2 regions of the Paraclostridium sp. AKS73 genome follow, and region 2 is predicted to be linked to the other one. Evidence: a T-box and tRNA genes for the amino acid it is inferred to sense, from the RefSeq annotation. Region 2 holds a T-box; the other holds one or more tRNA genes.
What was found. A T-box is a leader RNA that pairs with one kind of tRNA and senses whether it is charged. The one in region 2 lies ahead of leuS (leucine--tRNA ligase), so its partner is inferred to be a tRNA-Leu.
Positions count from the first base shown of each region.

Region 1 (5,973 bases), on a different contig from region 2:
TATGCGCTAAAACCCTTAATTCGATTTGTGAGTAGTCTGCATCCACTAATTTAAAACCGTTATCTGCTATGAATACTTTTCTTATATTTCTACCTAATTCTAACCTTACAGGTATGTTTTGTAAGTTGGGTTCTGTAGATGAAATCCTTCCAGTTGTTGTTATCGTTTGGTTAAATGATGAATGTATTCTATTACTTATAGGATTTATTATATTTATAAGACCCTCTACATAAGTGGATTTTAATTTTACAATTTGTCTATATTCAGTTATCTTGTCTATAATTTCATGTTTATCACTTAATTGTTCTAATACTTCAGCGTTAGTTGAATATCCTGTTTTAGTCTTTTTAATGACTGGAAGCTCTAATTTTTCAAATAAAATAACACCTAACTGTTTTGGAGAATTAATGTTAAACTCTTCTCCTGCAAGATTGTATATGTCTTTTTCTAGTTTATCTATGGATATTTTAAATTCTTCACCTAATTCTATTAATTTATCTTTATCTACCATAACACCTTCAAATTCCATATATCCTAAAACTTCTACTAAAGGCATCTCTACATGATAAAATAGACCATCCATATCCATATTAACTAATTTCTCTTCCATTTTAGGGCTTACTTTTTCAACTAATTGAATTATACTTCCAATTGTATTGTCTAATTCTTCTTTTTCTAGATCCTCATATTTTTTCGCTTTAACGCCTTTCCCTAACAATTCTTCAGATGATTTTATTTTTTGTCCAAAATAGTTCATCGCAATTAAATCATAGGTATAGTTAGAGCTACTAGAATCTATTAAGTACTCTGCTATAGCTATATCAAAGTAAATATTGCTTAAAGATATTCCATAAGCTCTTAGAGCTATATAATCTTCTTTTAAGTTATATCCATAAATTCTTAAATCTTCATCTGCTAATAGTTCTTTTAGTTCATCTATTTGACTTTCCTCAGCATATAATAATTCTTCTCCGTCAACACTTAAATAAATTTTCATTATATTTTTTTCAAGAATATTTCCGCTTTTAGATATAGTTTTTAATATTAGCTTTTTGCTATTTCTTGATTTATTTATAAACGCTTTAACATCTTCAAGTTTGTTTACTATTACTTTTGATTCTTCTGCGTTTGAATCTAACCTAGATATTAAGCTGTTGAAGTCAAGTTCATTAAATACTTCTATTAATTTTGACTTATCATAATTTCCAAACTCAAGTTTTTCTAAATCAAAATCAATTGGAACATCTCTAATTATAGTAGCCAACTTTTTACTCATTGTAGCAAGCTCTTTATTTTCTTCTATTTTTTCCTAGGACTTCCTTTTACTGAATCAATATTTTCTATTATATTTTCAATACTTCCAAATTCTTTTATAAGTTTAATACCTGTAACCTCTCCAATTCCAGGAACCCCAGGTATATTATCCGACTTATCTCCCATAAGGCCTTTTAAATCTATAAATTGAGTAGGTGTCATTTCATATCTTTTCTTAACTTCATTTAAATCATATTCTTCAACTTCTCCTACTCCTTTTTTAGTTATAAGCGTAGTTGTGGTCTTTGAAGCTAATTGAATTGCATCTTTATCTCCTGTTACTATATAAACCTTATATCCCTCTTGCTCTGCTTTTAAAGATACAGTACCTATTATATCATCAGCTTCATATCCTTCAATTTCTAAACGATTTATATTAAATGCATCTAATAAATTTTTTAATGGCTCCATCTGTTGTCTTAATTCATCTGGCATTTTTTTTCTTCCGGCTTTGTATTCCTTATACTCTAAGTGTCTAAAAGTCGGAGCTTTTTTATCAAATGCAACACTAACATGTGTAGGTTTGTATGTATCTATCAACTTAAATAGCATATTTGTAAAACCAAATATTGCATTTGTATGTAGTCCTTTTTTATTAGTTAAATCAGGCAATGCATAAAAAGCCCTATTAACAATTGAATTTCCATCTATTATAATTAACGTTTTTTCCAAATTTATCACTCCTAATTATTTATCCTCTCTATTATTACCAATTCGTATTATATTTAATATTACCATATTATTGAATGTATATTAAGGCTAAATATATTGCAAAACGTTTTTTATTACTGCTATAATAGAATCATAACGAGCCGGTTTGCTGGAATCGGCAGACGGGGCGGACTCAAAATCCGTTGGTAGCAATACCGTGTGGGTTCAAGTCCCACAACCGGCACCAATAAGTATTTAGAAGGGCTTCAACTATTTTGTTGAAGCTTTTTTATTTGAAAAATAAAAAATCACTTACATTATGTAAGTGATTTTTAAGGGAAGTATTTTGATAGTTTTTTATTTTATTATGAGATTATTATAAATCCTAAAGCTTAAAATAACCTTAAATAAATTTTATAATTTAAATTTAAAATTTAATATTATTTTTTATTATTGTATTCTCTTAACAGAATCTCTTCTCCCATTGAACTAATTTTTAGACATAACTGCTCCTAAACTCCCAGGTATGTCTTCATTTATTAAATGAAATATTACTTTGTTCTACATTAAGATTCAATGGACCTAATTCATTAGCTATTTCCAATTTCATTTCATTTAAAGCCTGCTTTGCATTACTCACTAATGGTTTATTCGCCATTTTAATGTCCTCCTTAAAGTGTCTTCTAATATATAGTTTGCAAATTAATATATTATTATTCTATAAAAACTCAATAAGAAAAAAGAGAGAATAAAATTCTCTCTTTTTTAGTTACATTTGTTGTGATAATAACTTATATATTTCATATCTTTCTTTTGCATTTTCTTCTGTCATGTCAAATAACTCTTGAGCTATATCTGGGAATTGTTTAGCTATAGCTGAATATCTAACTTGTCCCATTAAGAAATCTTTAAAACTTTCTGTTGGTTCTTTAGAGTCTAATGTAAATGGATTTTTACCTTCATCCTTTAATTGCGGATTAAATCTATATAAATGCCAATATCCACATTTAACAGCTTGTTCTTCATTTGCAATAGTTCTACCCATACCTTCTTTTAATCCATGAGATATACATGGTGCATAGCATATTATAAGTGATGGTCCATTATAATTTTCAGCTTCTATTATAGCTTTCACTAATTGATTTTTATCTGCACCTAATGAAACTTGTGCCACATAGACATTACCATATGTCATTGCCATTCTACCTAAATCTTTTTTCTTAGTTCTCTTACCTGCAGCTGCAAATTTAGCCATAGCTGCAACTGGAGTTGATTTTGAAGCTTGACCTCCAGTATTTGAATAAATTTCTGTATCAAATACTAAACATTCACATCTTCACCTGACGCTAGAACATGATCTAATCCACCATATCCGATATCATATGCCCATCCATCTCCTCCAAGTATCCATTGAGATCTTTTTACAAGATAATCTTCTAATTCTTTTATTTGACTTATTAAACAAGAGATTTTTTCATCTGATTCTTTAATATTATTTATAGCTTTTTTACACCTTCTGATGCACAAGCTGATTCTGATCCATTATTTTTACTTTCTAACCAATAGTTAAATGCTTTTTTACTTTCTTCCTCAATATTCATTCCAACTAGTTCTGTCATTAAAGTTTCTATTCTATTTCTTATTTGTTTAACTCCTAAATACATACCATATCCATATTCAGCATTGTCTTCAAATAAAGAGTTTGCCCAAGCAGGTCCTTTCCCTTCATGGTTTATAGTATACGGAGTCGATGGAGCTGATCCTCCCCAAATAGATGAACATCCTGTTGCATTTGCTATCATCATTCTATCTCCAAATAGTTGAGTTACTAACTTGATATATGGAGTTTCTCCACATCCTGCACATGCTCCAGAAAATTCTATAAGTGGTTGTCTAAATTGACTTCCCTTAACGCTATTTGGGCTCATTATATCCCCTTTATCAGAAACTTGTGATACTGCAATCCCAATTTGGTATTTCTGATTCAGTTTGAGACTCAAGAGGTTTCATAACTAATGCTTTTTCTTTAGCCGGACATATATCTGCACAGTTCCCACATCCAGTACAATCCATAGTATCGACTTGCATTCTATATTGTAATCCTTCAAATCCTTTACCTATAGCTTTTTTAGTCCCAAAACTATTAGGAGCTTTGTTACTTTCTTCTTCATTTAATAAAAATGGTCTTATAGTTGCATGTGGACAAACATAAGCACATTGATTACATTGAATACAATTTTCTAATATCCATTCAGGTACATTTATTCCGACTCCACGTTTTTCATATGCTGCTGTACCATTAGGGAATGTTCCATCTTCTATTCCGTTAAATGCACTTACTGGTAAATTATCACCTTCTTGTGCATTCATTGGTCTTAATATGTTTGTTATAAATTCTGGCTCATTTCTATCTTCAATTCTATCTTTAGCAGTTTTCCAATCTTGCGGTATATCTATTTTTACTATCGAACCCATACCTTTTTCAACTGCTTCATAGTTCATATTTACTATTTTTTCACCTTTTTTGCCGTATGCTTTTTTTATAGAATCTTTTAAATGATCTATAGCATCTTGTTCTGGTATTATTTTTGCTAATTTGAAAAATGCAGATTGCATTATCATATTTATTCTATTGCCAAGACCTATTTCCTGTGCAATTTTAGTTGCATTTACAGTATAAAATTCTATATTATTTTCAGCTATATATTTTTTAATTCTAGCTGGTAAATGATGTTCTAATTCATCTTTACTCCATATACAGTTAAGTACAAATACTCCACCTTTTTTAAGCCCTTTTAATAAATCATACTCTGTTACATAAGATTGATTGTGACAAGCAATATAATCAGCTTCATCTATAAGATAAGTTGATTTTATAGGCGTTTTACCAAATCTTAAGTGAGACATTGTGATACCACCAGATTTTTTTGAATCATATGCAAAGTATGCTTGAGCAAACATATCAGTATTATTACCTATTATTTTTATAGCTTGTTTATTAGCTCCAACTGTACCATCTGATCCTAATCCCCAGAACTTGCATCTTATAGTTCCTTCTTGACTTATTTTGAAATTCCTATCCACATCTATAGATTTATTAGTTACATCATCTACTATACCTACTGTAAATTGATTTTTAGGATTGCTAGATTTTAAATTTTCATATACAGCTTTTATATCTGCTGGTGTCGTATCTTTAGATCCAAGTCCATATATTCCTCCAATTATCATAGGTGTTTTTTCATTTTCATAGAATGCTGATTTAACATCTAAGTATAATGGTTCGCCTATAGATCCTGGTTCTTTTGTTCTATCTAAAACACAAATTCTTTCTACACTTGATGGTATTGCATCCATAAAATGTTTTATAGAGAATGGTCTATATAAATGAACTTTTACTAATCCATATTTTTCACCTTGTCCATTTAGATAAGTTATAGTTTCTTCTATAGTCTCTGTTACTGATCCCATTGCAACTATTATGTGTTTTGCATCTTCTGGACCAAAGTAATCAAATAAACCATGGTTTCTTCCAGTAAGTTTATTCATTTCATTCATATACTCTTCAACTATAGGTACAATATTTTCATAATATTTGTTAGAGGCTTCTCTAGTTTGGAAATATATATCTGGATTTTGAGCCGTACCTCTTGTAACTGGATGATTTGGAGATAACGCTCTTTCTCTAAATTCTTGTAGTGATTTTTGATCTATTAGTTTAGCATAGTCTTCATAATCTAAAACTTCTATTTTTTGTATTTCGTGTGATGTTCTAAATCCATCAAAGAAATGTATAACTGGAAGTCTTCCTTTTATAGCAGCTAAATGAGCAACTGGTGCTATATCTGCAACTTCTTGAACAGAACTTGACGCTAATAGTATACATCCTGTTTGTCTTGCTGCCATAACATCTTGATGGTCTCCAAATATAGATAAAGCCTGAGATGCAATAGCTCTTGCACTTACATGAAATACTCCTGGAAGCAACTCTCCTGACACCTTATACAT
Region 1 is NZ_JAIXHU010000022.1:44,590-50,562, reverse strand. Features, by position in the region: partial or broken gene polA (DNA polymerase I) at 1-1,986, opposite strand, end outside; tRNA gene LEQ07_RS12490 (tRNA-Leu) at 2,126-2,212, shown strand; gene LEQ07_RS12485 (alpha/beta-type small acid-soluble spore protein) at 2,498-2,623, opposite strand; partial or broken gene nifJ (pyruvate:ferredoxin (flavodoxin) oxidoreductase) at 2,735-5,973, opposite strand, start outside.
Region 1: it has a tRNA-Leu gene. The T-box ahead of leuS (leucine--tRNA ligase) is inferred to sense a tRNA for this amino acid. The anticodon was not compared.

Region 2 (5,973 bases):
AGATATTGAAAAGTTGAAAAGTGGAGATGAGATACTTTTCGCATATCCAGAATTAGCAAAAGAGTTTGGCATAAAAGCAGGAGACAAAATAACTTTAACATTATATGATGGAAAAGATAAGTTTAATAAAACATTTAAAATTCAAGCTATAACATCAGCTACAGGTGTTTTTTTAATTCACAATGATGTATTTAAAAATTTGTTTAAAACAGACACAACTAACACTTTAGGTATACATGTTGCTGAAGATAGTTATGATGAAGTAAAAGAATTTATTAAAAACTTAGATAAATCAAATGAATATATAGACGCTAGATATATAGATGATGAAATAGAATTAAATGAATTATCTATAAAATGACTAAAGCTGTAGGATATAGTTTGGTTATAATAATAGGGGTTATAGGATTTATGAATTTAATAAACTCTATGATAACTAGTATAATAACTAGAAAAAAAGAATTAGGAATGTTACAAGCTATAGGTTTAACGGATAAACAACTTATAAAAATGTTAAATATTGAAGCTATGTTTTACACAGGGACTATGCTTTTAAGTTCCTTAACACTAGGAAGTGGGTTAGGATATATTGCTGTTTATGTTTTTAGAAAGACTGGAGCTTCTTATGCATCATATGCATTCCCGCTTATTCCTATTTTAATTATGGTTTTATGTATAGTAATTGCACAGTTAACATTAACTTATATAATAAGTAAGAATTTTAATAAAGAATCTTTAATTGATAGGGTTAGATACAACGAATAAAACAAAAATGATAGATAATAAAAATGTAGGTGATTTTAAATTTATAATTTTAGAAGAAGTAATTTCTAAGGAAAGTAAATTATCAAATTGGGATAATTTAATAATGAGTTTTAAAATATTTATAAAGAAAATCAATGTATCTCCTAAAAAATGGTTTGGTATAGATACAAGTATTGTTGAAGTAGAAAAAGTACCTATAACTATAGGTAGAATTAAAAAGATTAAACTTAAACGAGTAAATTAGAATATATAAGTATTAAAAATTTATGGAGTCTTCAAAACATAATTATTTTGAAGACTCCATAATTTATTTAACAATAATCTGACTCATCACAATTAAGAAGTTTGTTTAGAACCCTTTTTATAATGTCATAACTAAATCCTTTATAAGCTAAATGTTGAGAAACTTTTTGATATATTTTGTTTCTATCTTCATTTTTTACACGCTCGTATCTCTTCTTAGCTAAATGCATTGCATTTTCAAACTCTACATCACTATCTATATCAGATATAACAGAGTCTATAGTACTTCTATCAATACCCTTATTATATAAATTTTGCTTTATTCTGTTTTTACCGCACTTATTAACTTTTAAGTTTGTATTAGTTATTCGCTGAGCAAGATCTTCATCATTTACAAAATTATACTTTCTTAAAAAAACTAAGACTTCTTCTATGGTGTCTTCATCAAAGTCATTAGATAATTTACTTATTATATTTTTTTCTGATTGAGGTGCTTTAGAAAGTATTGATAAAGCTTTGTTTTTAGCTTTTATATACATTTCATCATGTAGTAAACCCCTTAAAACCTCTTCATCAATTTCCATTCCTTTTTTTAAGTTTAATGTAAAAACTAGTTCTTTATAAATTCCCATAAAAAACTGTTCATTTAAATATATGTTAACTCTATCTTCGCTTTTTTTCTGAGCTTCTATTTTTGTTATTATAGACATAACTACCTCCTTTATAAAACTGAACTCAATGCATTTTAATCATGTACAAAATTATACCGTAAAATATAGAATAATTGTATCAAAGAAGCTAAAATTAATGATACAATAAAAGTATAAAGGACAAAAGGAGATTTTTAATGAGAATTGATGAATTAGTATTAAAGGCAAAAAATTTTAACAACCTAAAGTCAAATTTTCATAAAATGGGAAATGAGAATGTAAATATAGGTATAATGGGAGGAACTTTTGACCCTATACATTATGCGCATTTAGCAACAGCAGAATATGTAAGAGAAACTTACAATCTTGACAAAATACTTTTTATACCAACTGGTAACCCACCTCATAAATCAAAACTAAGAACGGATAAAAAAGATAGATATAATATGGTTTTATTGGCTACAATGAATAATGATGATTTTGTTGTTTCGGATATGGAGATAAATAGAAATACTAGAACTTATACAATAGATACTTTAAAAGAACTACATAAAATTTATCCAAATGCTAATATATACTTTATAACTGGAGCTGATACTATTTGCGATATGGAAAGTTGGAAAAATGTTGGGGAAAATTTTGAATTAGCAACTTTTATAGCAGCAAATAGACCGGGGATAAATTCTAATGAAGCTAAAATGAAAATAGAAAGATTAAAATCTAGATATGATGCTAATATAAGGTCAGTAAATGTTCCTTCGCTGGATATATCGTCAACTTATATAAGAAACCATATAAAACATGGTAAATCTATTAAATATTTAATACCTGAATGTGTGGAATCTTATATTTATGAAAAAAAAATATATACAAATGGAGTTGAATAATTTTGGATTCGCAAAATTTAATAATTAAATTAAATGAAATGCTACCTAAAAATAGAATGTTACATTCTGAAGGTGTTGCTAAGTGTGCAGTAAAATTAAGTAAGATATATGGATACGATGAAGAAAAAGCATATTTAGCAGGTATACTTCACGATTGTGCAAAGTATTTAAATCAAGAACAAGTTGAGTATTATGTAAAAAAATATGAAATATACTTAGATGATTATGAAAAAGAAAACTTAGCACTGTCTCATAGTATAATAGGATCAGTTTTAGTTAGACATGAATTTTTTATAGATGATTTAGATATAGTAACTGCTGTTAGGTATCATACTACAGGAAGATCTAATATGGACATGCTAGAAAAAATTATATACATAGCCGATATAATTGAAGAAAATAGAAATTATCCTGGAGTAGAAGAACTGCGAGAGCTAGCTTATAACGGTCAAATGGATAAGGCATTATTACAATCATTCGACAACACTATAAAATTAGTAATAGATAGAAAGCAAATAATACACCCTAGAACAATAGAAGCTAGAAATTTTATTTTAAAAAAGTAAATAATTTTTATAAAATAAATCACAATAAATATAAATTAATAATAATATAGAATTAATAAATTGAAGAAGTGGAAATAATAGCGATAACTTGTCAATACTAAGAATATAAATTTAGTATTATGAAGTCGGTTTTTTGTGGTATAATATAAAAACGCAAAAAATAAGGAAGGTAGGAATTTAATATGACGACAGTAGAACAAATGGTTAAAGTTATATATGATGCTATTGATGATAAACTAGGTAAAGATATATCTATAATAAAAGTAGGAGAAGTATCAAGTTTATGTGATTACTTCGTAATAGCTACAGCAGGATCTCAAAGACAAGTAAAAGCTATAGCTGATAACGTAGAAGATGAACTTACTAAGTTAGGGATAGAATCAAGAGGTAAAGAAGGATACGAGACACAAGAGTGGATACTATTAGACTTTGGAGATATAATGGTTCACGTATTTAATGAAGAAAATAGAGCATACTATAACCTAGAGAAAATGTGGAAAGATGCTCCATATGTTGATGTTGACACATTAGCTTAATAATTATATAATAATAAGATATAATTAAAAATTAAAATAGACTAGAGTAGTAAAATTAAATTTAGATTTCAGAGAGCTAGTGGATGGTGCGAACTAGTATTAAATTGATTTGAACTTGCTAGATACAATCTATTTAACCGTAGTTGGTATAAAGACTAGTACGAGAGGATTATTTAAAAAAATAATCAATTAGGGTGGTACCGCGAGTAATATCCTCGTCCCTAAACATTAATTTGTTTAGTGACGGGGATTTTTTTATACGTGTATATTGGTCAGCGAAGATGTTAGATTAGTTGATGACGAAACACTTAAAGTCAAAATGACTTTGTGTGAAGGAAACAATTAATCTAACAACGAGCGACCCACACGAAACAAAAAAATAGGAGGTAAAAAAATGAACGTTTATAAACCAAATGAAGTTGAAGCTAAATGGCAAAAAACTTGGGATCAAAATGATCAATACAAAACTGACACTAATGATACAACAAAACCAAAATACTACACATTAGAAATGTTACCATACCCATCAGGAAAAATACACATGGGGCATGTTAGAAACTACTCTATAGGTGATGTTATAGCTAGATTTAAAAAGATGCAAGGTTACAATGTTCTTCACCCAATGGGATGGGACTCATTCGGACTTCCAGCTGAAAATGCGGCTATAAAGCATGGAATACATCCTCATAAGTGGACTATGGAAAACATAGAAGACATGAAGGGTCAATTAAAATTATTAGGACTTAGCTATGATTGGGATAGAGAGATAGCAACATCTACTCCAGAGTACTATAAGTTCACTCAAGAAATATTCTTAAAGTTCTTAGAGCATGGATTAGCATACAAGAAAAAATCTTTTGTTAACTGGTGTCCATCTTGTGAAACGGTTTTAGCTAATGAGCAAGTTGTTCAAGGAGCTTGTGAAAGATGTGATTCAGTAGTAGTTAAAAAAGACTTAGAACAATGGTATTTTAAAACTACTCACTTTGCAGAAGAGTTACTTCAAGATTTAGATACTTTAGATGGATGGCCAGAAAAAGTTAAAACAATGCAAAGAAACTGGATAGGAAAAAGTACTGGAGCTGAAATAACTTTCGATATAGATGGAATTGATAAATCAGTAACAGTATTTACAACTAGACCAGATACAGTACACGGAGTTTCTTATATGGTTTTAGCTCCAGAGCATGATTTAGTTAAAGAATTAGTTGCTGGAACTGAGTATGAAGAAGCTGTAGAAAAGTTTATAACTAAAATGTACACTATGACTGAAATAGAAAGAACTTCAAGCGACTTAGAAAAAGAAGGAATGTTCATAGGTAAACATGTTATAAACCCATTAAACGGACAAAAAGTTGAGCTATGGATAGCAAACTATGTATTAGCTGACTATGGAACAGGTGCAGTTATGGCAGTTCCGGCTCATGATGAAAGAGATGCTGAATTTGCAGCTAAATATAACTTAAACGTAGTTGAGGTTATAAATGAAGATAATATAATGGTAAACTCTGGTGAGTTTGATGGAATGGAAGCTTCAAAAGCATTTGATGCAATAATAGAAAAATAGAAGAAATGGGAATAGGAAAGAAAACAGTTAACTATAGATTAAGAGACTGGTTACTTTCTAGACAAAGATATTGGGGATGTCCAATACCTGTAGTATACTGTGATGAGTGTGGATTAGTACCTGAGAAGAAAGAAAACTTACCTGTATTATTACCAACAGATATAGAATTTACAGGTAAAGGTGAATCACCACTTACTACATCAAAAGAGTTTATGAATGCTACTTGCCCATGTTGTGGAAAGCCAGCTAGAAGAGAAGTAGATACAATGGATACTTTTGTTGATTCTTCTTGGTATTTCTTAAGATATATAGATGCTCAAAATACTAACGAGCCATTTAGTAAGGATGCAGTTAACAATTGGATGCCAGTGGATCAATATATAGGTGGAGTAGAGCATGCTATAATGCATTTACTTTACGCAAGATTCTTTGTTAAAGCATTTAATGAAATGGGAATGTTAGACTTCAAAGAACCATTTAAAAACTTATTAACTCAAGGTATGGTTTTAAAAGATGGAACTAAGATGAGTAAGTCTAAAGGAAATGTTGTATCTCCGCTTGAAATAATAGACGAGTACGGAGCTGATACTGCTAGATTATTCGTATTATTTGCAGCACCACCAGAAAGAGATTTAGAATGGTCAGAACAAGGTGTTGAAGGATGCTTTAGATTCTTAAATAGAGTTTATAGATTAGTTGACGAATTAGCTGATAAAGCTAAATGTGATGCTACTATGGATGAATTAACTAAAGAAGATA
Region 2 is NZ_JAIXHU010000002.1:170,723-176,695, reverse strand. Features, by position in the region: gene LEQ07_RS02365 (hypothetical protein) at 1-361, shown strand, start outside; gene LEQ07_RS02360 (FtsX-like permease family protein) at 358-765, shown strand; gene LEQ07_RS02355 (hypothetical protein) at 773-1,009, shown strand; gene recX (recombination regulator RecX) at 1,077-1,718, opposite strand; gene nadD (nicotinate-nucleotide adenylyltransferase) at 1,856-2,545, shown strand; gene yqeK (bis(5'-nucleosyl)-tetraphosphatase (symmetrical) YqeK) at 2,548-3,111, shown strand; gene rsfS (ribosome silencing factor) at 3,294-3,647, shown strand; T-box leader at 3,681-3,873, shown strand; partial or broken gene leuS (leucine--tRNA ligase) at 4,042-5,973, shown strand, end outside.